3 regions of the Escherichia sp. HH091_1A genome follow, and region 3 is predicted to be linked to each of the others. Evidence: predicted binding sites of a transcription regulator. Region 3 holds the regulator's gene; each other region holds the start of a gene.
What was found. The regulator sigma-54, encoded in region 3, starts transcription at its own class of promoters, with help from an activator protein. The targets are predictions, from matches to a motif close to GTTGGCACANNTTTCGCTNT.

Region 1 (7,735 bases), 2.0 Mb from region 3:
ACGGCACGCCGCACAGCCCGTCACGCTACCTATTCGTCGATGATTGACTCGAATCCGCCATAGATCATTCGCTTGCCATCAAACGGCATGGACTCGCCGAACTCCTTCATCCGTGGGTCCGACATCATCTTTTGATTAGCAGCGTCGCGGACCTCTTTTGAAGGGTATTCAATCCAGCTAAAGACAACCTCTTCATTCTCTTCCGCTTTCACCGCCATACGAAAATCGGTCACTTTGCCATCCGGTACATCGCTGGCCCAGCATTCGACAATACGAAGCGCGCCAAACTCTTTAAACAATGGCGCGGCCTTAGCGGCCATTTCCCGATAGGCATCCTTTTTATCGGCAGGAACGGCAACCACAAAACCATCAACATACTTCATCAGACATACCTCCGAAGCGTACTGCGCAGCCAGACAATTCTTGCGACGTCAGTTGTGGTTAAAGTTTAGCCATGTTGGGATTTTTTGACGAAACGGGGGGAGGCAGAAATGGGTGGGGGCCCTGCCAGCTACATCCCGGCACACGCGTCATCTGCCTTGGCTGCTTCCTTCCGGACCTGACCTGGTAAACAGAGTAGCGTTGCGGGAGAACCAACAGAGCCCCCATTGAGAGCGTTGAGAACCAACGCGCAGGCGCATTATCACTGCTGCCCCTGCTAATTGCAACCCATTGCGTGCCAGATGCTGGTTTCTTGCGCAATGCGGCTTCACTCGGGCGTTTTTCCAGATTATGCTGAAAAATTACCTCAGGAAGAAAAGATGGAAAAAGAAGATTCATTTCCCCAACGCGTCTGGCAAATCGTAGCCGCTATTCCCGAAGGCTATGTCACCACTTACGGTGATGTGGCGAAACTGGCGGGATCTCCCCGCGCCGCGCGCCAGGTGGGTGGTGTGTTAAAGCGTCTCCCGGAAGGCAGCACCTTGCCCTGGCATCGGGTGGTTAATCGCCACGGCACCATTTCGCTAACCGGACCGGATTTACAGCGTCAGCGGCAGGCATTACTGGCAGAAGGCGTGATGGTATCGGAAAGCGGACAAATCGACTTGCAGCGTTATCGCTGGAACTACTAACCCTCTCCGGGCGGAGAGGGTTAACTTCGTTTAATATTGCGTAGGAGCTGGAACTGCCGAAGACGGATTCACCTGGGTTGGTGAAGTTGATGGTACGGTAGTCGTTGCGCCACCGCTGGCCTGAACCGGCACGGCGGTTTGCTGCACCGGCACCAATGTCAGGTCAGCTTTAGTTCCGCCCTGGTTGATCACCGGCTGAACGGTATCGGTAATAAATACCAGTTTGTCATTCACGGTAATCGCCGCACTCAACAGAATACGCGCGTTCGGCTGAACGTCTGCCGGGTTAAATGGCAGAACAAAGCTGAATGGTGACTGTTTACCTTCAGTACGCACCGCTTTTTGAGCCAGCACTTTTGACGGTGCATCGGCTAATGATGCGTCAGAAAGTGTCACGGTCAGCACGGCATCAGGCGGCAGTGCGACTTTCTGACGGATCCAAACGGTACCGGAAACATTCGGTTGCTGGATAGCAGGTTGCTGTGTTGCTGAAATAGACGTATTTGCAGCCGGTGCTGGCGTCTGAATATCCGCGCTTTTATCTGCGCAAGCCGCCAACGCAATCGCAACCGCTAAACCACTGGCCATGTGCACGAGTTTCATTTACTTCTCCTTATTATCAATGCACCAGCGGGCTAACTTTCCTCGCCGGAAGAGTGGTTAACAAAATAGTAACGTCAACAAGTGTGGCACACATCACGCATTTCTGCCTGTAATTGGCTAGTAATTCAGACTATTGCACCCATCGGACCAGTGGCAAATTTGCGTTATACTCAACGCACTTTGGCTTGCTGCGGCAGCTTTGTTACTGGAGAGTTATATGAGTCAGGCGCTAAAAAATTTACTGACATTGTTAAATCTGGAAAAAATTGAGGAAGGACTCTTTCGCGGCCAGAGTGAAGATTTAGGTTTACGCCAGGTGTTTGGCGGCCAGGTCGTGGGTCAGGCCTTGTATGCTGCAAAAGAGACCGTCCCTGAAGAGCGGCTGGTACATTCGTTTCACAGCTACTTTCTTCGCCCAGGCGACAGTAAGAAGCCGATTATTTATGATGTCGAAACGTTGCGTGACGGTAACAGCTTCAGCGCCCGCCGGGTTGCTGCTATTCAAAACGGTAAACCGATTTTTTATATGACTGCCTCTTTCCAGGCACCAGAAGCGGGTTTCGAACATCAAAAAACAATGCCGTCCGCGCCAGCGCCTGATGGCCTGCCTTCGGAAACGCAAATCGCCCAATCGCTGGCGCACCTGCTGCCGCCAGTGCTGAAAGATAAATTCATCTGCGATCGTCCGCTGGAAGTCCGTCCGGTGGAGTTTCATAACCCACTGAAAGGGCATGTCGCAGAACCGCATCGTCAGGTATGGATCCGCGCAAATGGTAGCGTGCCGGATGATCTGCGCGTTCATCAGTATCTGCTCGGTTACGCTTCTGATCTTAACTTCCTGCCGGTAGCTTTACAGCCGCACGGCATCGGTTTTCTCGAACCGGGGATTCAGATTGCCACCATTGACCATTCCATGTGGTTCCATCGCCCTTTTAATTTGAATGAATGGCTGCTGTATAGCGTGGAGAGCACCTCGGCGTCCAGCGCACGCGGCTTTGTGCGCGGTGAGTTTTATACCCAGGACGGCGTGCTGATTGCCTCGACCGTTCAGGAAGGGGTAATGCGTAATCACAATTAAAAAAATAGCCGGAGGTGAAAACCGTCCGGCTGTTTTTTGCAGTGCTTATTACGCGTTATAGGCATTTTCGCCGTGGCTGTTGACGTCCAACCCTTCTCGCTCCTGTTCTTCCGGTACACGCAGACCAACCGTCAGATCCGCCAGTTTGTAGCCAATAAACGCCACCACACCGGACCAGACAATCGTAATGGCAATGCTTTCCAGCTGTACCAGCAACTGATGGCCCATCGTCACACCTTCAGCGAAGCCCACGCCGCCCAGCGAGCTGGCGGCAAAAATCCCGGTCATGATACAGCCGACAATGCCACAAACGCCGTGCACACCGAAGACATCGCAGGGATCATCCACCCGCAGCAAGCGTTTGAGCATGGTAACGCCCCACAAGCCCGCCAGACCAGCTACCACGCCGATAATCAACGCGCCGCCAACACCAATGTAGCCACAGGCTGGCGTCACGCCGACCAGACCGCCAATCGCGCCTGAACACGCTCCCAGCAGTGAAGGCTTACCACGCAGCGCCCATTCACCGAAGATCCAGCCAAGAATTGCCGCCGCCGTTGCGACCACAGTATTCACAAATGCCAGTGCTGCAATTTCATTCGCCGTGCCCGCTGATCCGGCGTTAAAGCCAAACCAACCGATATAGAGAATGGCAGTGCCGGTAAAGACCATCGGCAGGTTGTGCGGTTTAAACGCCTCTTTGCCGAAGCCCACGCGTTTACCAATCAGATACGCGCCCACCAGACCTGCAATAGCGGCGTTAATGTGCACCACCGTGCCACCCGCAAAATCCAGCGCACCGTGAGAAGCCAGCAAACCGCCGCCCCAGACCATATGCGCAATCGGAATGTAAGAAAGCGTCAGCCACACCACCACGAAAATCAGCACAGCTGAGAAGCGGATCCGTTCCGCCAGCGCCCCGACGATCAAGCCTACGGTAATGCAGGCAAACGATCCCTGAAACGCCACGTGGATATACTGATAAATGCTGCCCATCACCGCCGTCAGTTCGATGTTTTTCAGCATCAACCAGTTAATGTTGCCAAAGAAGTTGTTGCCCTCACCAAACGCCAGCGAGTAACCGTAAACCACCCAGAGAATACAGACCAGTGCAAACGTCACCGTCACCTGCGTCAGCATCGACAGCACGTTTTTGCCGCGAATTAACCCACCGTAAAACAGGGCAATCCCCGGAATAGTCATAAACAGCACCAGCGCAGTACAAATCATCATAAACGCATTGTCGGCTTTATCGGCCACCGCAGGTGCAGCCATTACCAGTCCCGGCAGCATCGCCAGTGAAGCAAGCCCAGTTTTTATCGTCGCTATCTTCATTTTTCGTTCCTGTTGCTGTGTGCCAGAGATTACAGCGCCGCTTCGTCGGCTTCGCCGGTACGAATACGAATGACGCGTTGCAATTCAGCGACGAAGATTTTGCCGTCGCCAATTTTTCCGGTGTAAGCCGCTTTGCTGACGATATCGATCACTTCATCGAGTTGGTCATCAGCAATCGCCACATCAATTTTTACTTTTGGCAGAAAGTTGACGCTGTATTCCGCCCCCCGGTACAGCTCGGCATGCCCTTTCTGACGCCCGAAACCTTTCACTTCGGTGACGGTCAGGCCCTGAATACCAATGGAAGATAACGCTTCACGAACGTCTTCCAGCTTGAATGGTTTGATTATCACGGTCACCAGCTTCATAGATCCCCTCCGGTCAGAATTCGGTAATGGTTCTGCTACACGAATAAGGTATTGCAAGCGGTGTGCCAGAAATGAAAAACGAGAAAGAGAGCAGGAAGTTAAGAAGATTGAAAACAAAAACGCACTATGACAGTGCACAGTGCGTTACATTTTTGCACCAACGATGAAATATTGCGCTATTCAGGCGCTCAATGATTCATCTTCACGCACGCTGGCTGCCAGCTCTTCGCCCACTAGTTGCAGTTGATACATCTGCCAGTAGCGCCCCTGGGCGGCCAGCAGTTGCTGGTGAGTCCCCTGTTCCACAGCCTGACCACGATGAAGCACCAGAATGGTGTCAGCATCAACAATGGTCGATAAGCGGTGAGCAATCACCACAAGCGTAGTGTGTTCACGCACCGCCGCCAGTGCGTGTTGAATCGCCTGTTCAGTACCGGAGTCAATGCTGGCGGTTGCCTCATCAAGGATCAGGATTTGCGGCGTCTCCACCAGCACGCGCGCCAGTGCCAGCAGTTGCTTTTGCCCGACGGAGAGATTATTCCCCTGCTCGCCCAGCGGCGTATAAATACCATCGCTCATGCTGCGCGCCAGCTCCGCCAGTTGCACGGTTTCCAGCGCCTGCCAGACACGTTCTTCGGAGATATCACGTCCCAGCGTCACGTTGGCGAGGAAGGTATCCGCCAGTACCACCGGATCTTGTTGCACCATCGCCACGCCCTGGCGCAGCACGCTGTGACTTAGCGAACTTAACGGACGACCATCAAGGCGAATCTCACCTTCCGTTAGCGGGTAATAGCCCATCAATAAACTGGCGAGGGTACTTTTACCACTGCCGGTATGCCCCACCAGCGCCACAAAGTTGCGCGAAGGCACCGAGAGATTAATGTTCTTCAGTACCAGATTGTCATCGCGATAAGCAAATGACACGTTATCGACTTCAATGTTGCCGCTCTGTAAGGGGCGATCATCATTGCCATATTGCTGGCGCGGTCCGTCCATCAGCTCAAACACGCGCTCACCAGCAACAACAGCCTGTTGCAGCATCGCCTGTTGCGTGGTCAGTTCGATTAAGGGTTCGTTAAGCCGCCCAAGATAGCTGATAAACGCATACAGTACGCCCACTTCAATGGTACCGCTGGCGGAGAAGCCAAACAGCATCAACAAGCCACAAAGAATGAGCGATGAAAACAGACTCAGCAGCGGACGCAGCAGAAAACCGTCGAGGCGCAGGGTTTGCATCCTCGCCATATAGTGTGAACGACTGGCCTCACCCATACGTTCGCCAAATCGCGCCTGCTGACGGAACTGCTGGATGACGCTCATGCCATTGATGATTTCGTTAAAGCCGTCGTTGATATCTGCCAGATAGGCGCGCACACGACGGACAATCGGCGTGCTGTAACGCTGGTATATCACCATTACCACCAGCACCACCGGGAAAATCATTATCGCTACCAGCGCCATTCGCCAGTCGAGACTAAACATCGCCACCAGCATCGCACCCACCAGGGCGGCGCTACGCAGGACCGTTGCCACTACGGTAACGTAGAGGTCGCGGATCACTTCAGTATCATTGGTAACGCGGGAAATCACCTGCCCGACAGGCTGGGTATCAAACTCGCTTAATGGCTGGCGCAACGCGGCATCCATCACGTCGGTACGCAACTGTTGCACTACACCTACTGCCGCCCGATTAAACAGCAGCGACTGCGCGTAATGTAGCCCGGCGGCAAACAGTTGTAGCCCAACATACGCCGCAGCCAGCCCGGCAACCACTTTCAACGGCAGGTTATTTTTCGCTACCATATTGTCGATAAAATAGCTGATAAGCAGCGGCCCACTGACTTCCGCCGCCGCCGCAACCCACATCATCAGGACCGCAATGCCCAGCGGTTTCCGCCACGGTGAACCGTACGCTAACAAGCGTTTGAGAGTTGGCCAGAGTTGGCTAAAACTACGCATCAACGGCCTCCTCGCGAATTTCCGGAGCGTCGTCGAGCGCCGCCTCCAGTTGTTGATAGCGATACATATCGCGATACCAGCCGCTTTGTTGTGCCAGCACATCATGATTGCCACGCTGGGCGATATGTCCGTGCTGCATCACAATAATTTCACTGGCTTCCGTCAGTGCCGAAAGGCGATGGGCACTGATGATTACCGTTCTTCCCTGCCCCCACTGACGCAGGTTATGCAGGATCTGGTGCTCTGTGCGTCCGTCCACCGCCGAAAGCGCATCATCAAGGATGAGGATTTCCGCGTTGACTAATAACGCACGAGCAATGGAGATACGCTGTTTTTGCCCACCAGAAAGCATCACGCCGCGCTCGCCCACCTCTGTATCGTAACCTTGCGGTAGACGCAAAATATCGTCATGTACGCTGGCTAACCGCGCGACATGCTCAATCTCTTGTTGGGTGGCATTCGGGCAACCCAGCGCGATGTTGTTCGCCACGGTGTCGGAAAAAAGGAATGGCGTCTGGCTGACCACCGCCAGGCGGCTACGCCAGCTATCGAGTTGTAACTTCGTCAGAGGAATATCATGAAAGCGAATATCCCCCTCGCTGACGTCGAAATGACGCTGAATGAGCGACAACAGGGTACTTTTGCCGGAACCAGTCGGCCCGCAGATACCCAGCATCTGACCGGGTTTCAGGGCTAAATTGACGTTTTCCAGCGCAGGATGGTCAGTCTGCGGATACATAAACTGGCGAATATTTACATCCAGTTCACCACGACCTTCTGGCACGGGTTCGCTACCATCGTTCACCACCGGCGCTTCCGCCAGCATCGCGCGAATACGGCTGTACGCAGCACTACCACGCTCCACTATGTTAAACATCCATGCCAGCGCCAGCATCGGCCAAATCATCAGACCTAAATACATCATAAAACTGGTGAGCTGGCCCAGCGTTAAACTGCCCTGCACCACCATCCAACTACCGCCGCCAATCGCCAGCAAGTTCGCCATACCAATCGCGATATAGATGGTCGGGTCGAAACGAGCATCAATACGCGCCACCCGCATGTTTTTTTTGCCGGTATCTTCGGCATCCGCGGCAAATAACGCCGACTGGCGATCTTCCAGACCAAAGGCTTTGATCATGCGGATACTGGTGAGGCTTTCCTGGGTGCGGTCATTAAGACTGGAAAACGCCGCCTGTGCCAGCTTAAAGCGTTCATGCAAGGCATCGCCGTTGCGCTTAATCATGATCGCCATCACTGGCATAGGTAACAGGGCAAATAAGGTCAACTGCCAGCTAATTTGCGTAGACATCATA
Region 2 (7,735 bases), 760 kb from region 3:
CCGGACATGTGTCGCTTCGCAGGGCGTTGTATATGCCTGCAATGGTAGCCACCAGTAAGACTGAGTGGGGACGGGCGTTCCGCGACCGTCTGGCGGCTAATGGCAAGAAAGGAAAAGTGATTCTCGGCGCGATGATGCGCAAGCTGGCACAGGTGGCGTATGGAGTGCTGAAGTCAGGCGTACCGTTCGATGCGTCACGGCATAATCCGGTAGCTGCGTAAAAATCGCGGAAGGGATGAAAAAAACAGCGCCTGACGGCGCTGTGTCTGGCATGCCTGCAATCTGGGAAACCAGGGTAGAAAAAAACTTGCAGGCCATAACAGTATCTACGACTTTCTCCGCATCCGGCATAAACAACGAGCTTCAGCTAAACAGCCCAATCATCGCAGCACACAGCACGGCAGCAACGGCAGTTTGCGGTGTGTGGCTGTCAACTGCGCCACTCGATACCAGATTAATTATTGATTCCAGCATAATGACTCTCCCCGTTTTCCGGGCAAGATCATACTGAACTTATCGGAACAGTAAAGCGCAAAATACCAGCAATTTGCGCTCAATAATCAATCTTTACACACAAGCCGTGAATCACTCCATCCCCAGCTCTTTTAACTTCCGTGTCAGTGTGTTGCGACCCCAGCCAAGCAGCCGCGCCGCTTCTTGTTTATGCCCCTGCGTATGTCGCAACGCGGTTGTCAGTAATGTCCGCTCAAGCTCAGGCTGCGCTTCGGAAAGCAGGTTTTGATGACCGGAACGTAGCGCTCTGTCTGCCCATTGCGCTAAAAGTGTCGCCCAACTGTCCGGTTGCATTTGCGAAGTACTCTCCGCAACCGTTGATTCAAACAGTTCGCCAGGCAAATCCTGAATCAACACTTCCTGCCCGGCGGCCATCACCGTTAGCCAGCGACAGGTGTTTTCCAGCTGGCGCACGTTACCCGGCCATGCCAGACGCGTCAGCGCGGCTTCGGTTTCCGGATGCAGCAACTTCGCTTCTACGCCCAGTTCGCGCGCGGCAACCTGTAAAAAATGGCGTGCCAGACGGGGAATATCTTCCCGACGCTCACGCAGCGGCGGCAGATGAACGCGGATAACGTTCAGGCGGTGGAACAAATCCTCACGGAACTTGCCTTCCTGTACCCGCTGTTCGAGATTCTGATGGGTCGCAGCGATAATCCGCACATCCACTTTCACCGGCGCATAGCCGCCAACGCGATAAAACTGACCGTCTGCCAGCACGCGCAGCAAACGCGTCTGTACATCGAGCGGCATATCGCCAATTTCATCGAGGAATAACGTGCCGCCATCGGCCTGTTCAAAACGCCCCTGACGAATAGTATTCGCGCCGGTAAACGCGCCTTTCTCGTGACCGAACAGTTCTGATTCGATCAAATCCTTCGGGATAGCCGCCATATTCAGCGCGATAAACGGCGCTTTGGCTCGAGGACTGTGGCGATGCAGGGCATGAGCGACCAGTTCTTTACCGGTGCCGGATTCGCCGTTAATCAGCACGCTAATAGAAGAACGTGAAAGCCGACCGATAATCCGGAACACGTCCTGCATGGCTGGCGCTTCGCCGATGATATCGGTCGTCGGGCCGTTAAGCTGAACATTACGCGGTTGCTGCTGTTCCTGATAATGGCTGATGGCGCGCTCAACCAGCGCCACGGCTTCGTCGATATCAAACGGTTTGGGCAGATAATCAAACGCCCCTTGTTGATAGGCGCTGACGGCAGCATCCAGATCGGAATGTGCGGTCATAATGATGACCGGAAGCATCGGATGGCGCTGTTTAATCTGCTTGAGCAGCGCAAGCCCGTCCATTCCCGGCATACGGATATCTGAAAGCAGCACATCCGGCGTTTTGCTCGCCAGCGCCTCCAGTACTTCCGCGCCGTTCTCAAATGTCGTACAGGTTAAACCCGCTCCAGCGAGCGCACGTTCAAGCACCCAACGGATGGAACTATCGTCATCGACTACCCAGACTATCCCTCGTTGCATAAACGTCACCTTTATTTCCTGATAGGCAGGTAAACCGAGAACTCGGTATGACCTGGCCAACTGGTAAATTCAATTTTGCCTGAATGCTGATCAATCAAATTACGGGCGATGGATAAGCCAAGCCCGGTGCCACCTTCGCGGCCGCTGACCATCGGGTAAAACAGCGTATCCTGCAAATGAGGCGGAATGCCTGGCCCGTTATCTTCCACATCAATCCGCGCTGCCAGCCGATAGCGCTCGCCGTGTAAGGTCAGTTGAAACGCGGTGCGGGTACGCAGAATGATTTCACCACCTTCCGGCCCCAGTGCCTGTAGCGCATTGCGCACAATATTCAGCAATACCTGTTCAATTTGATCCGGGTCGTGCGCCAGTTCCGGCAGGCTGGGGTCGTAATCACGAATCAACCGCACGTTGTCCGGCAGTTCCATCGACACCAGCGTCACCACGCGTTCAGCCACTTTGTGAATACTTTCGGTAACGCGCGTACCGGGCAGTTGCGGCCCCAACAGACGGTCGACCAGATTTCGCAACCGATCCGCCTGTTCAATAATCACTTTGGTATATTCCAGCAGTGACGGGTCAGGTAATGCTTTGCTGAGCAACTGGGCCGCGCCACGTAAACCGCCAAGCGGATTTTTAATCTCATGCGCCAGGCCGCGCACTAAATCACGGGCAGCAACCTGCTGGGCGTGCTGTAGCTGTTCCTGACTTAAGCGGCGCTGGTTATCCATCGGTGCCATCTCCAGCAGGATCATGCCGTCCGGCATACGCTGGGCCGTCACAGAAAGGATATGCGAGCGCCCGTCGATCACCAGCGTCACTTCGTTATCGGTAAAACCTTGCCCCGCCTCCAGACTTTCTTGCATCAGCTCGATATTTAATGAGAAGTAGCTCAACAGTTCCGGTAACGGCGTACCAAACAATTTGCGGGAGCTTTGGGCGAGCAGTTGTTGCGCGGCGGGGTTGGCGTAATGGATTGCCAGGTTGTCATCAATTAACAAAATACTGTTAATCAGCGAGTTGAGGATCTGCCCAGCATCGGGCTGCGTGCCTGTTGCCATAAAGCAGTCTCCTGAACAGGTTGCACCATTTTAGTGCATTATAGCTTTTTACGGATAAAAAGCGCGAAGCATCAAAGAAGTTACGGAGAAAAAAGCCCATGCAGAGATGGGCTGAAAGTTTCCACGGCAACTAAATCCCGGCCTTCTATGCACCGGGTAGTACAACTTCAACTATTAGACGCTGTAGTACAGCTCAAACTCTACCGGATGCGGAGTCATACGCACGCGGTCATTTTCTTCGCGACGCAGAGCGATGTACGCATCAATGGCTTCGTCAGTGAACACGCCACCGGCTTTCAGGAACTCGCGGTCCAGATCCAGTTCGTTCAGTGCTTCTTCCAGAGAACCAGCAACCTGTGGGATCTCTTTCGCTTCTTCTGGCGGCAGGTCATACAGGTTTTTGTCCATGGCTTCGCCTGGGTGGATCTTGTTCTTGATGCCATCAAGACCGGCCATCAGCAGGGCAGCAAAGCACAGGTACGGGTTAGCCGCCGGATCCGGGAAACGGACTTCGATACGACGTGCTTTCGGAGAAGAAACCACCGGAATACGGATAGACGCAGAACGGTTGCGTGCAGAGTAAGCCAGCATTACCGGTGCTTCGTAGCCCGGGACCAGACGCTTATAAGAGTTGGTGGTCGGGTTTGCCAGGGCGTTAATCGCTTTAGCGTGTTTGATTACGCCGCCAATGTAGTACAGCGCCTGCTCAGACAGACCTGCGTATTTGTCGCCTGCGAACAGGTTAACGCCGTTTTTAGACAGCGACATGTGGCAGTGCATACCGGAGCCGTTATCACCGAACATCGGTTTTGGCATAAAGGTCGCGGTTTTACCGAAGCGGTGCGCCACGTTGTGCACAACATATTTGTAGATCTGAATTTCGTCAGCTTTTTTGGTCATGGTATTGAAGCGGGTAGCCACTTCGTTCTGACCAGCAGTCGCTACTTCGTGGTGATGGGCTTCAACCACCAGACCCATCTGTTCCATCACCAGACACATTTCAGAACGAATATCCTGAGCAGAGTCTACTGGTGGCACCGGGAAGTAACCGCCTTTCACTGCCGGACGGTGACCTTTGTTACCACCTTCGTATTGGGTGGAGGAGTTCCATGCGCCTTCGATATCGTCGATAGCAACGTGGGAACCGGAGATAGAAGATCCGAAACGGATGTCATCGAACAGGAAGAATTCAGGTTCTGGCCCGAACAGTACGGTGTCGGCAATGCCAGTAGAACGCAGGTAATCTTCAGCGCGCTTCGCGATGGAACGCGGGTCACGGTCATAGCCTTGCAGGGTGCCTGGTTCAAGGATATCGCAACGGATAATCAGGGTAGAGTCCGCGAAGAACGGGTCAATCACTGCGGTGGATGCGTCTGGCATCAGCACCATGTCGGATTCGTTAATGCCTTTCCAGCCGCCAATCGAGGAGCCGTCAAACATTTTGCCTTCTTCGAAGAATTCAGCATTCACCTGATGAGCAGGGATAGTGACGTGCTGTTCTTTACCTTTGGTATCGGTGAAGCGCAAATCAACAAACTTCACTTCGTGCTCGTTCAGCATCGTCAGTACGTGTTCAGCGGACATACTTTAACTCTCCTGGATTGGTCATGGTCGTCGTGGTAACGAAATCTGCAATTATTTTGGCCGTGTCGCCGTAAAAAAGATAAAGCGAAAACTGTGCCAACTTTTAAATTGCCCCTAAAAGGCGTTATCATGCGCACCATCGTGCAAAAGGGCTGCACCACGATGTTAATGTTGCACCAATATAGTGCTTCAATGGAAACATTAAGCACCATATTGGTGCAATGACCTTTGGATAACCCTTTTTATGCTCCGTGAAAGCGATCACAAAGGGACTCTGCAATACTTGTTTGCGGAGGATGTTTGTGATCCTGTTTTGTAGTGCGATTAATCCGTGTACAATAACGCGCTATTTCTAATGCCTGAGGCAAAGTTGTGATCGAAAAATTGCGTAATATCGCCATCATCGCGCACGTAGACCATGGTAAAACCACCCTGGTAGACAAGCTGCTCCAACAATCCGGTACGTTCGACTCTCGTGCCGAAACCCAAGAGCGCGTGATGGACTCCAACGATTTGGAGAAAGAGCGTGGGATTACCATCCTCGCGAAAAACACCGCTATCAAATGGAATGATTACCGTATCAACATCGTTGATACCCCGGGGCACGCCGACTTCGGTGGTGAAGTTGAACGTGTAATGTCCATGGTAGACTCAGTGCTGCTGGTGGTTGACGCATTTGACGGCCCGATGCCGCAAACGCGCTTCGTAACCAAAAAAGCGTTTGCTTACGGCCTGAAGCCAATTGTTGTTATCAACAAAGTTGACCGCCCTGGCGCGCGTCCTGACTGGGTTGTGGATCAGGTATTTGACCTGTTCGTTAACCTCGACGCGACCGACGAGCAGCTGGACTTCCCGATCGTTTACGCTTCTGCGCTGAACGGTATCGCCGGTCTGGACCACGAAGATATGGCGGAAGACATGACCCCGCTGTATCAGGCAATTGTTGACCACGTTCCTGCGCCGGACGTTGACCTTGACGGTCCGTTCCAGATGCAGATTTCTCAGCTCGATTACAACAGCTATGTTGGCGTTATCGGCATTGGCCGCATCAAGCGCGGTAAAGTGAAGCCGAACCAGCAGGTCACTATCATCGATAGCGAAGGCAAAACCCGCAACGCGAAAGTCGGTAAAGTGCTGGGCCACCTCGGTCTGGAACGTATCGAAACCGATCTGGCGGAAGCTGGCGATATCGTGGCGATCACGGGCCTGGGCGAACTGAACATTTCTGACACCGTTTGCGACACGCAAAACGTTGAAGCGCTGCCGGCACTCTCCGTTGATGAGCCGACCGTTTCTATGTTCTTCTGCGTTAACACCTCACCGTTCTGCGGTAAAGAAGGTAAGTTCGTAACGTCTCGTCAGATTCTGGATCGTCTGAACAAAGAACTGGTACACAACGTTGCGCTGCGCGTAGAAGAAACTGAAGACGCCGATGCGTTCCGCGTTTCTGGTCGTGGCGAACTGCACCTGTCTGTTCTGATCGAAAACATGCGTCGTGAAGGTTTCGAACTGGCGGTATCCCGTCCGAAAGTTATCTTCCGTGAAATTGACGGTCGTAAACAAGAGCCGTATGAAAACGTGACTCTGGACGTTGAAGAACAGCATCAGGGTTCTGTAATGCAGGCGCTGGGCGAACGTAAAGGCGACCTGAAAAACATGAATCCAGACGGTAAAGGCCGCGTACGTCTCGACTACGTGATCCCAAGCCGTGGTCTGATTGGCTTCCGTTCTGAGTTCATGACCATGACTTCTGGTACGGGTCTGCTGTACTCCACCTTCAGCCACTACGACGACGTACGTCCGGGTGAAGTGGGTCAGCGTCAGAACGGCGTACTGATCTCTAACGGTCAGGGTAAAGCGGTCGCGTTCGCGCTGTTCGGTCTGCAGGATCGCGGTAAGCTGTTCCTCGGTCACGGTGCCGAAGTTTACGAAGGTCAGATTATCGGTATTCACAGCCGTTCTAACGACCTGACTGTAAACTGTCTGACCGGTAAGAAACTGACCAACATGCGTGCTTCCGGTACTGACGAAGCCGTTGTTCTGGTTCCGCCTATCCGCATGACTCTGGAACAAGCGCTGGAGTTCATCGATGATGACGAACTGGTAGAAGTGACTCCGACCTCTATCCGTATTCGTAAACGTCACCTGACGGAAAACGATCGTCGTCGCGCCAACCGCGCACCGAAAGACGATTAATTTCGTTTTTTAGTCATAAAAAACCTGCCAGTGATGGCAGGTTTTTTTTTGCCTGTCGTAAGTTCTCACCAGTGCGAGTATCTCCCTTATAAGTTTGTGGTTACGTCAATAGAGAGCTTTGTCACAATTATCTGCAAAGTCATACGCTGTTAATTGCTTTCTTTTTTGGCGTAAGCGTAAGATGCCTAATCTGGTTTAAACCAAAAGGATTAAACAATGGCGGAGAATCAATCCACCGTAGAAAATGCAAAAGAGAAACTGGATCGGTGGTTGAAAGATGGCATCACCACGCCGGGTGGAAAACTCCCTTCAGAAAGAGAGCTGGGAGAGCTGCTGGGCATTAAACGTATGACGTTACGCCAGGCGTTGCTGAACCTTGAGGCAGAATCCAAAATTTTCCGTAAGGATCGTAAAGGGTGGTTCGTGACTCAGCCGCGATTTAATTACAGTCCGGAGCTGTCGGCGAGCTTTCAGCGGGCCGCAATTGAGCAAGGGCGGGAACCTTCCTGGGGCTTTACTGAGAAAAGCCGTACCAGCGACATTCCCGAGACGCTCGCGCCACTGGTTGCAGTGACGCCATCAACTGAACTCTATCGCATTACCGGCTGGGGGGCGCTGGAAGGACATAAAGTTTTCTATCACGAAACATATATTAATCCTGAAGTTGCCCCAGGTTTTATAGAGCAACTTGAAAACCACTCATTTTCTTCAGTCTGGGAAAAATGCTACCAAAAAGAGACGGTAGTAAAAAAACTGGTTTTCAAACCCGTAAGAATGCCGGGTGATATCAGTAAATTTCTTGGCGGTTCAGCGGGCATGCCTGCGATCTTAATTGAAAAACATCGCGCTGACCAGCAAGGCAATATTGTCCAGATAGATATTGAATATTGGCGATTTGA
Region 3 (7,735 bases):
TGCAGAGCTGCCGCGTGAAGGCGGATTGCCCGTCGCGTTTTTATGGCTCGGCATTGCGCTGATCATCATGCCAGTGGCCACGCGGATGGTGGTTGATAACGCCACGGTGCTGGCGAATTACTTTGCCATCAGCGAGTTGACGATGGGTCTGACGGCAATCGCTATCGGAACCAGTCTGCCAGAGCTGGCAACCGCAATCGCGGGGGTTCGCAAAGGTGAAAACGACATTGCTGTCGGGAATATCATTGGCGCAAACATTTTTAATATTGTCATCGTGTTGGGTTTACCCGCGCTGATAACGCCTGGAGAGATTGATCCACTGGCGTACAGCCGTGACTACAGCGTGATGTTGTTGGTGAGCATTATTTTTGCGTTGCTGTGCTGGCGGCGCTCCCCGCAACCGGGCCGTGGTGTAGGGGTATTATTAACTGGCGGATTTATCGTATGGCTGGCGATGTTGTACTGGTTATCGCCAATACTCGTTGAATAACTGGAAACGCATTATGTCGCACGTAGAGTTACAACCGGGTTTTGACTTTCAGCAAGCAGGTAAAGAAGTCCTGGCGATTGAACGTGACTGCCTGGCGGAGCTTGATCAATACATCAATCAGAATTTCACGCTTGCCTGTGAAAAGATGTTCTGGTGTAAAGGGAAAGTTGTCGTCATGGGGATGGGGAAATCGGGGCATATTGGGCGCAAAATGGCGGCAACGTTTGCCAGCACCGGTACACCTTCATTTTTCGTCCATCCTGGTGAAGCTGCTCATGGTGATTTGGGTATGGTCACCCCGCAGGACGTGGTGATTGCTATCTCTAACTCCGGTGAATCCAGCGAAATCACGGCCTTAATTCCAGTGCTTAAGCGTCTTCACGTGCCGTTAATCTGCATCACCGGTCGCCCGGAGAGCAGCATGGCGCGCGCCGCAGATGTGCATCTGTGTGTTAAAGTAGCGAAAGAAGCCTGTCCGTTAGGGCTGGCACCGACCAGCAGCACGACCGCCACGCTGGTTATGGGCGATGCCCTCGCTGTCGCGCTGTTAAAAGCACGCGGCTTTACTGCTGAAGATTTTGCGCTCTCACACCCCGGCGGCGCACTGGGTCGTAAACTTCTGCTGCGCGTAAACGATATTATGCATACGGGCGATGAGATCCCGCATGTTAAGAAAACGGCCAGTCTGCGTGACGCATTGCTGGAAGTTACCCGCAAAAATCTTGGTATGACGGTCATTTGCGATGACAATATGATGATTGAAGGCATCTTTACCGACGGTGATTTACGCCGTGTCTTCGATATGGGTGTGGATGTTCGTCAGTTAAGTATTGCCGATGTGATGACGCCGGGGGGAATACGTGTACGCCCTGGCATTCTGGCCGTTGAGGCACTGAACTTAATGCAGTCCCGCCATATCACCTCCGTGATGGTTGCCGATGGCGACCATTTACTCGGTGTGTTACATATGCATGATTTACTGCGTGCAGGCGTAGTGTAAAGATTCAAGGATAAACAACAATGAGCAAAGCAGGTGCGTCGCTTGCGACCTGTTACGGCCCTGTCAGCGCCGACGTTATGGCAAAAGCAGAGAACATTCGTCTGCTGATCCTCGATGTCGATGGCGTACTGTCAGATGGCCTGATTTATATGGGCAATAATGGCGAAGAGCTGAAAGCGTTCAACGTTCGTGACGGTTATGGCATTCGTTGTGCGCTCACCTCTGATATTGAAGTCGCTATCATTACCGGGCGAAAGGCTAAACTGGTAGAAGATCGTTGTGCCACATTGGGGATCACTCACTTGTATCAGGGGCAGTCAAACAAACTGATCGCCTTTAGCGATCTGCTGGAAAAACTGGCAATTGCCCCGGAAAATGTGGCTTATGTCGGCGATGATCTCATTGACTGGCCGGTAATGGAAAAAGTGGGTTTAAGCATCGCCGTGGCCGATGCGCATCCACTGTTGCTCCCGCGCGCCGATTACGTAACGCGCATTGCTGGCGGTCGTGGCGCAGTGCGAGAAGTTTGCGACTTATTACTCCTGGCGCAGGGCAAACTGGATGAAGCCAAAGGGCAATCGATATGAGTAAAGCCAGACGTTGGGTTATCATTGTGCTATCACTGGCGGTTCTGGTGATGATCGGCATTAATATGGCCGAAAAAGACGATACCGCCCAGGTGGTCGTCAACAACAATGATCCCACCTATAAAAGCGAGCATACGGACACGCTCGTCTATAACCCAGAAGGGGCACTAAGCTATCGATTGATTGCTCAACACGTTGAATATTATTCCGATCAGGCCGTTTCGTGGTTTACGCAGCCGGTACTTACCACGTTTGATAAGGATAAAATCCCGACATGGTCCGTAAAAGCAGATAAAGCCAAGCTGACCAATGACCGGATGCTCTATTTATATGGACACGTTGAAGTCAACGCACTCGTGCCGGACTCTCAACTTCGCAGAATCACGACGGATAACGCGCAGATCAATCTGGTGACGCAGGATGTTACCTCTGAAGACCTTGTCACGTTATACGGAACAACATTTAACTCCAGCGGTCTGAAAATGCGCGGCAACTTACGCAGCAAGAACGCCGAGCTGATTGAAAAGGTTAGAACATCCTATGAAATTCAAAACAAACAAACTCAGCCTTAATCTTGTGCTTGCCAGCTCACTTCTGGCCGCCAGCATTCCGGCATTTGCCGTAACCGGAGACACTGATCAGCCGATCCACATTGAATCGGACCAGCAATCTCTTGATATGCAAGGCAACGTGGTTACCTTTACCGGTAATGTCATCGTCACCCAGGGCACCATCAAAATTAATGCCGACAAAGTGGTCGTTACCCGTCCGGGCGGCGAACAAGGTAAAGAAGTGATTGACGGCTACGGTAAACCGGCAACGTTCTACCAGATGCAGGACAACGGTAAACCCGTTGAAGGTCACGCTTCCCAGATGCACTACGAACTGGCAAAAGATTTTGTCGTTCTGACGGGTAATGCTTATCTGCAGCAGGTCGATAGCAACATTAAGGGTGATAAGATCACTTACCTGGTGAAAGAGCAGAAAATGCAGGCGTTCAGCGACAAAGGCAAGCGCGTAACCACCGTTCTGGTGCCGTCGCAGCTGCAGGACAAAAACAACAAAGGCCAGACCCCGGCACAGAAGAAGGGTAATTAATTCGTTATGGCAACATTAACTGCAAAGAACCTTGCAAAAGCCTATAAAGGCCGCCGCGTGGTAGAAGACGTCAGCCTGACCGTCAACTCCGGGGAAATTGTCGGTCTGCTGGGGCCAAACGGTGCCGGTAAGACCACCACTTTCTACATGGTTGTTGGCATTGTGCCGCGCGATGCGGGCAATATCATTATTGATGATGACGATATCAGTCTGCTGCCTCTGCATGCGCGCGCGCGCCGCGGTATCGGCTATCTGCCGCAGGAAGCCTCCATTTTTCGTCGCCTCAGCGTTTACGATAACCTGATGGCGGTACTGCAAATTCGTGACGACTTGTCTGCTGAACAACGTGAAGACCGCGCGAACGAGCTGATGGAAGAGTTTCACATCGAACACCTGCGTGACAGCATGGGGCAGTCACTCTCCGGGGGTGAACGTCGCCGTGTAGAAATTGCCCGTGCACTGGCTGCGAATCCGAAATTTATTCTGCTTGATGAACCGTTTGCCGGGGTTGACCCGATCTCGGTTATCGACATCAAACGCATCATTGAGCACTTGCGCGACAGCGGCCTGGGCGTGCTGATCACCGACCATAACGTGCGTGAAACGCTGGCGGTTTGTGAACGCGCTTATATCGTCAGTCAGGGGCATTTGATCGCCCACGGCACGCCTACAGAAATCTTACAAGACGAACATGTTAAGCGTGTATACCTTGGGGAAGACTTCAGACTCTGATAGGGTAGAAGTTTGCGACGTTTTATCAGGAGAGTACGATTCTGAACATGAAGCAAGGTTTGCAACTCAGGCTTAGCCAACAACTGGCGATGACGCCACAGCTCCAACAGGCTATTCGTCTGTTGCAGTTGTCGACGCTGGAACTTCAGCAGGAGCTACAGCAGGCGCTGGAGAGTAATCCGCTGCTTGAGCAAATCGACACTCATGAAGAAATCGACACCCGCGAAACGCAAGACAGTGAAACACTGGACACCGCCGACGCGCTCGAACAAAAAGAGATGCCGGAAGAGCTGCCGCTCGATGCCAGTTGGGACACCATTTACACCGCTGGTACACCCTCCGGCACCAGCGGTGACTACATTGACGACGAGCTGCCGGTCTATCAGGGCGAAACAACGCAGACCTTGCAAGATTACCTGATGTGGCAAGTCGAGCTGACACCGTTTTCCGACACTGACCGCGCTATTGCTACCTCTATCGTCGATGCCGTTGATGACACCGGTTATCTGACTGTTCCGCTGGAAGATATTCTCGAAAGTATGGGCGATGAAGAAATCGACATCGATGAAGTTGAAGCCGTCCTGAAGCGGATCCAACGGTTTGATCCGGTCGGCGTAGCGGCGAAAGATCTGCGTGACTGCCTGCTGATCCAACTCTCCCAATTCGACAAAACTACGCCGTGGCTGGAAGAGGCGAGACTGATCATTAGCGATCATCTCGATCTGTTAGCCAATCACGACTTCCGCACCTTAATGCGCGTCACGCGACTGAAAGAAGATGTGCTGAAAGAAGCCGTCAATCTGATCCAGTCGCTCGATCCACGCCCCGGACAGTCGATCCAGACTGGTGAACCGGAGTATGTTATTCCAGATGTACTGGTGCGTAAGCATAACGGTCACTGGACAGTAGAACTCAACAGCGACAGCATTCCGCGTCTGCAAATCAACCAGCACTACGCCTCGATGTGCAATAACGCGCGCAACGACGGTGACAGCCAGTTTATCCGCAGCAATCTGCAGGATGCCAAATGGTTGATCAAGAGTCTGGAAAGCCGTAACGATACGCTACTACGCGTGAGTCGCTGTATCGTTGAACAGCAGCAAGCCTTCTTTGAGCAAGGCGAAGAATATATGAAACCGATGGTACTGGCCGATATCGCCCAGGCTGTCGAAATGCATGAATCGACGATATCTCGCGTGACCACGCAAAAATACCTGCATAGTCCACGAGGCATTTTTGAACTGAAGTATTTCTTTTCCAGTCACGTCAATACCGAGGGCGGCGGCGAAGCTTCCTCAACGGCAATTCGTGCGCTGGTGAAGAAATTAATCGCGGCGGAAAACCCAGCGAAACCGCTAAGCGACAGCAAGTTAACCTCTTTGCTGTCAGAACAAGGTATCATGGTGGCACGCCGCACTGTTGCGAAGTACCGAGAGTCTTTATCCATTCCGCCGTCAAACCAGCGTAAACAGCTCGTTTGACCCAACCGATAAGGAAGACACTATGCAGCTCAACATTACCGGAAATAACGTCGAGATCACCGAGGCACTGCGCGAATTTGTTACTGCTAAATTTGCCAAACTTGAGCAATATTTTGACCGAATCAACCAGGTCTATGTTGTTCTGAAAGTCGAGAAAGTCACCCATACCTCAGATGCAACACTGCATGTAAACGGTGGTGAAATTCATGCCAGCGCGGAAGGTCAGGACATGTACGCTGCCATTGATGGCTTAATTGATAAGCTGGCACGCCAGTTGACCAAACATAAAGATAAACTGAAACAACACTAATTGTCCGGGCAATTAGCATGTGCATGGCGGCCTGTTGTGCGGCACAACGGGCCATTTGTACAGTTAATGCTCCGAACCTGTTCCACCGTTTGAGTGAGCAGGTTCTTAGGTGAAATTATGACAAATAATGATACAACTCTACAGCTTAGCACTGTTCTTAACAGGGAATGTACGCGAAGCCGCGTCCACTGTCAGAGCAAAAAACGCGCCCTGGAAATCATCAGCGAGCTGGCGGCAAAACAACTTAGCCTGCCGCCTCAGGTGGTTTTTGAAGCTATCCTGACGCGGGAAAAAATGGGCAGTACCGGTATCGGCAATGGTATAGCCATTCCGCATGGCAAACTGGAAGAAGATACTCTGCGCGCCGTTGGCGTTTTCGTTCAGCTCGAAACGCCCATAGCTTTCGATGCCATTGACAACCAACCGGTAGATTTACTGTTTGCGTTGCTGGTTCCAGCTGACCAAACCAAAACGCACCTGCATACTCTGTCGCTGGTAGCGAAACGTCTGGCGGATAAAACCATCTGCCGCCGTTTACGCGCAGCCCAGAGCGATGAAGAGCTGTATCAAATCATTACGGATACCGAAGGTACTCCGGATGAAGCGTAGTTATTCGGTAATGTCTCTTTTAGACGTTGTGAGGAGAAACAGTACATGGTACTGATGATCGTCAGCGGACGTTCAGGTTCAGGTAAATCTGTCGCCCTTCGTGCGCTGGAAGATATGGGTTTTTACTGCGTGGATAACCTCCCCGTAGTGTTGTTACCCGATCTGGCTCGAACTCTGGCCGATCGCGAGATTTCTGCCGCCGTCAGCATTGATGTTCGTAATATGCCGGAGTCACCAGAAATATTCGAACAGGCGATGAGTAACCTACCTGACGCTTTCTCACCGCAACTCCTGTTCCTGGATGCCGACCGTAATACCTTAATTCGTCGTTACAGTGACACGCGCCGCCTGCATCCGCTTTCCAGCAAAAACCTGTCGCTGGAAAGTGCTATCGACAAAGAAAGCGATCTACTGGAACCACTGCGTTCGCGAGCGGATCTGATTGTCGATACCTCAGAAATGTCCGTTCACGAGCTGGCAGAAATGTTGCGTACCCGTTTACTGGGTAAACGTGAACGCGAACTGACCATGGTCTTTGAGTCTTTCGGCTTCAAACACGGTATCCCTATCGATGCAGATTACGTCTTTGACGTGCGCTTCTTGCCGAACCCGCACTGGGATCCAAAACTGCGTCCGATGACAGGTCTTGATAAGCCTGTCGCCGCGTTCCTCGACCGCCACACAGAAGTACACAATTTTATTTACCAGACGCGAAGCTATCTTGAGCTATGGTTACCTATGCTGGAAACCAACAACCGTAGCTACCTGACGGTCGCCATTGGTTGTACTGGCGGGAAGCACCGTTCGGTGTATATTGCAGAGCAGTTGGCAGACTACTTCCGTTCACGCGGTAAAAACGTCCAGTCACGCCATCGTACGCTGGAAAAACGTAAACCATGACCGTCAAGCAAACTGTTGAAATCACAAACAAGCTGGGCATGCATGCCCGGCCTGCAATGAAGCTGTTTGAATTAATGCAGGGTTTTGACGCTGATGTGCTGTTACGTAACGATGAAGGCACTGAAGCTGAAGCCAACAGCGTTATTGCGCTGCTGATGCTGGATTCTGCCAAAGGACGGCAGATTGAAGTCGAAGCGACCGGTCCACAGGAAGAGGAAGCACTGGCCGCCGTTATCGCCCTCTTTAACTCTGGTTTTGATGAAGATTAATTTTCATCACTTTGACATACAAATCCCTTCAAGCTCCCCCCGACAATAAAAAAAGCGCGTACTGAAATCGTTATTAATGACGGAAATTGTACATTTTGTGCGCTTTTCACTTTCAGAAGAACCTTAAGAAAACCTTAAGAGGCATTGTTTAGGTTTTGTTTAAGTTATTCGACCATACTGGAGATCGTCAGAAAATATTTCCAGGAGATGGTATGATTCGCTTATCTGAACAAAATCCCCTGGGCACCGGAAGACATCG

Region 1: the regulator sigma-54 is predicted to act here: its motif matches at 4,508-4,527, upstream of glnK (P-II family nitrogen regulator).
Region 2: the regulator sigma-54 is predicted to act here: its motif matches at 4,722-4,741, upstream of glnA (glutamate--ammonia ligase).

What each region holds. Positions count from the first base shown of each region.
Region 1 covers NZ_AP025747.1:551,812-559,546, reverse strand. The annotation lists gene QUF14_RS02620 (DUF1428 domain-containing protein) at 30-383, opposite strand; RNA gene ffs (signal recognition particle sRNA small type) at 503-599, opposite strand; gene QUF14_RS02610 (MGMT family protein) at 762-1,073, shown strand; gene QUF14_RS02605 (YbaY family lipoprotein) at 1,104-1,676, opposite strand; gene tesB (acyl-CoA thioesterase II) at 1,894-2,754, shown strand; gene amtB (ammonium transporter AmtB) at 2,803-4,089, opposite strand; gene glnK (P-II family nitrogen regulator) at 4,119-4,457, opposite strand; gene QUF14_RS02585 (SmdB family multidrug efflux ABC transporter permease/ATP-binding protein) at 4,638-6,419, opposite strand; gene QUF14_RS02580 (SmdA family multidrug ABC transporter permease/ATP-binding protein) at 6,412-7,735, opposite strand, start outside.
Region 2 covers NZ_AP025747.1:4,735,528-4,743,262, forward strand. The annotation lists gene QUF14_RS23565 (IS110-like element IS621 family transposase) at 1-221, shown strand, start outside; gene QUF14_RS23570 (YshB family small membrane protein) at 364-474, opposite strand; gene glnG (nitrogen regulation protein NR(I)) at 586-1,995, opposite strand; gene glnL (nitrogen regulation protein NR(II)) at 2,007-3,056, opposite strand; gene glnA (glutamate--ammonia ligase) at 3,231-4,640, opposite strand; gene typA (ribosome-dependent GTPase TypA) at 5,013-6,836, shown strand; gene QUF14_RS23595 (GntR family transcriptional regulator) at 7,053-7,735, shown strand, end outside.
Region 3 covers NZ_AP025747.1:3,979,895-3,987,629, forward strand. The annotation lists gene QUF14_RS19990 (calcium/sodium antiporter) at 1-490, shown strand, start outside; gene kdsD (arabinose-5-phosphate isomerase KdsD) at 504-1,490, shown strand; gene kdsC (3-deoxy-manno-octulosonate-8-phosphatase KdsC) at 1,511-2,077, shown strand; gene lptC (LPS export ABC transporter periplasmic protein LptC) at 2,074-2,649, shown strand; gene lptA (lipopolysaccharide ABC transporter substrate-binding protein LptA) at 2,618-3,175, shown strand; gene lptB (LPS export ABC transporter ATP-binding protein) at 3,182-3,907, shown strand; gene rpoN (RNA polymerase factor sigma-54) at 3,955-5,388, shown strand; gene hpf (ribosome hibernation promoting factor) at 5,411-5,698, shown strand; gene ptsN (PTS IIA-like nitrogen regulatory protein PtsN) at 5,816-6,307, shown strand; gene rapZ (RNase adapter RapZ) at 6,353-7,207, shown strand; gene npr (PTS phosphocarrier protein NPr) at 7,204-7,476, shown strand; gene yrbL (PhoP regulatory network protein YrbL) at 7,689-7,735, shown strand, end outside.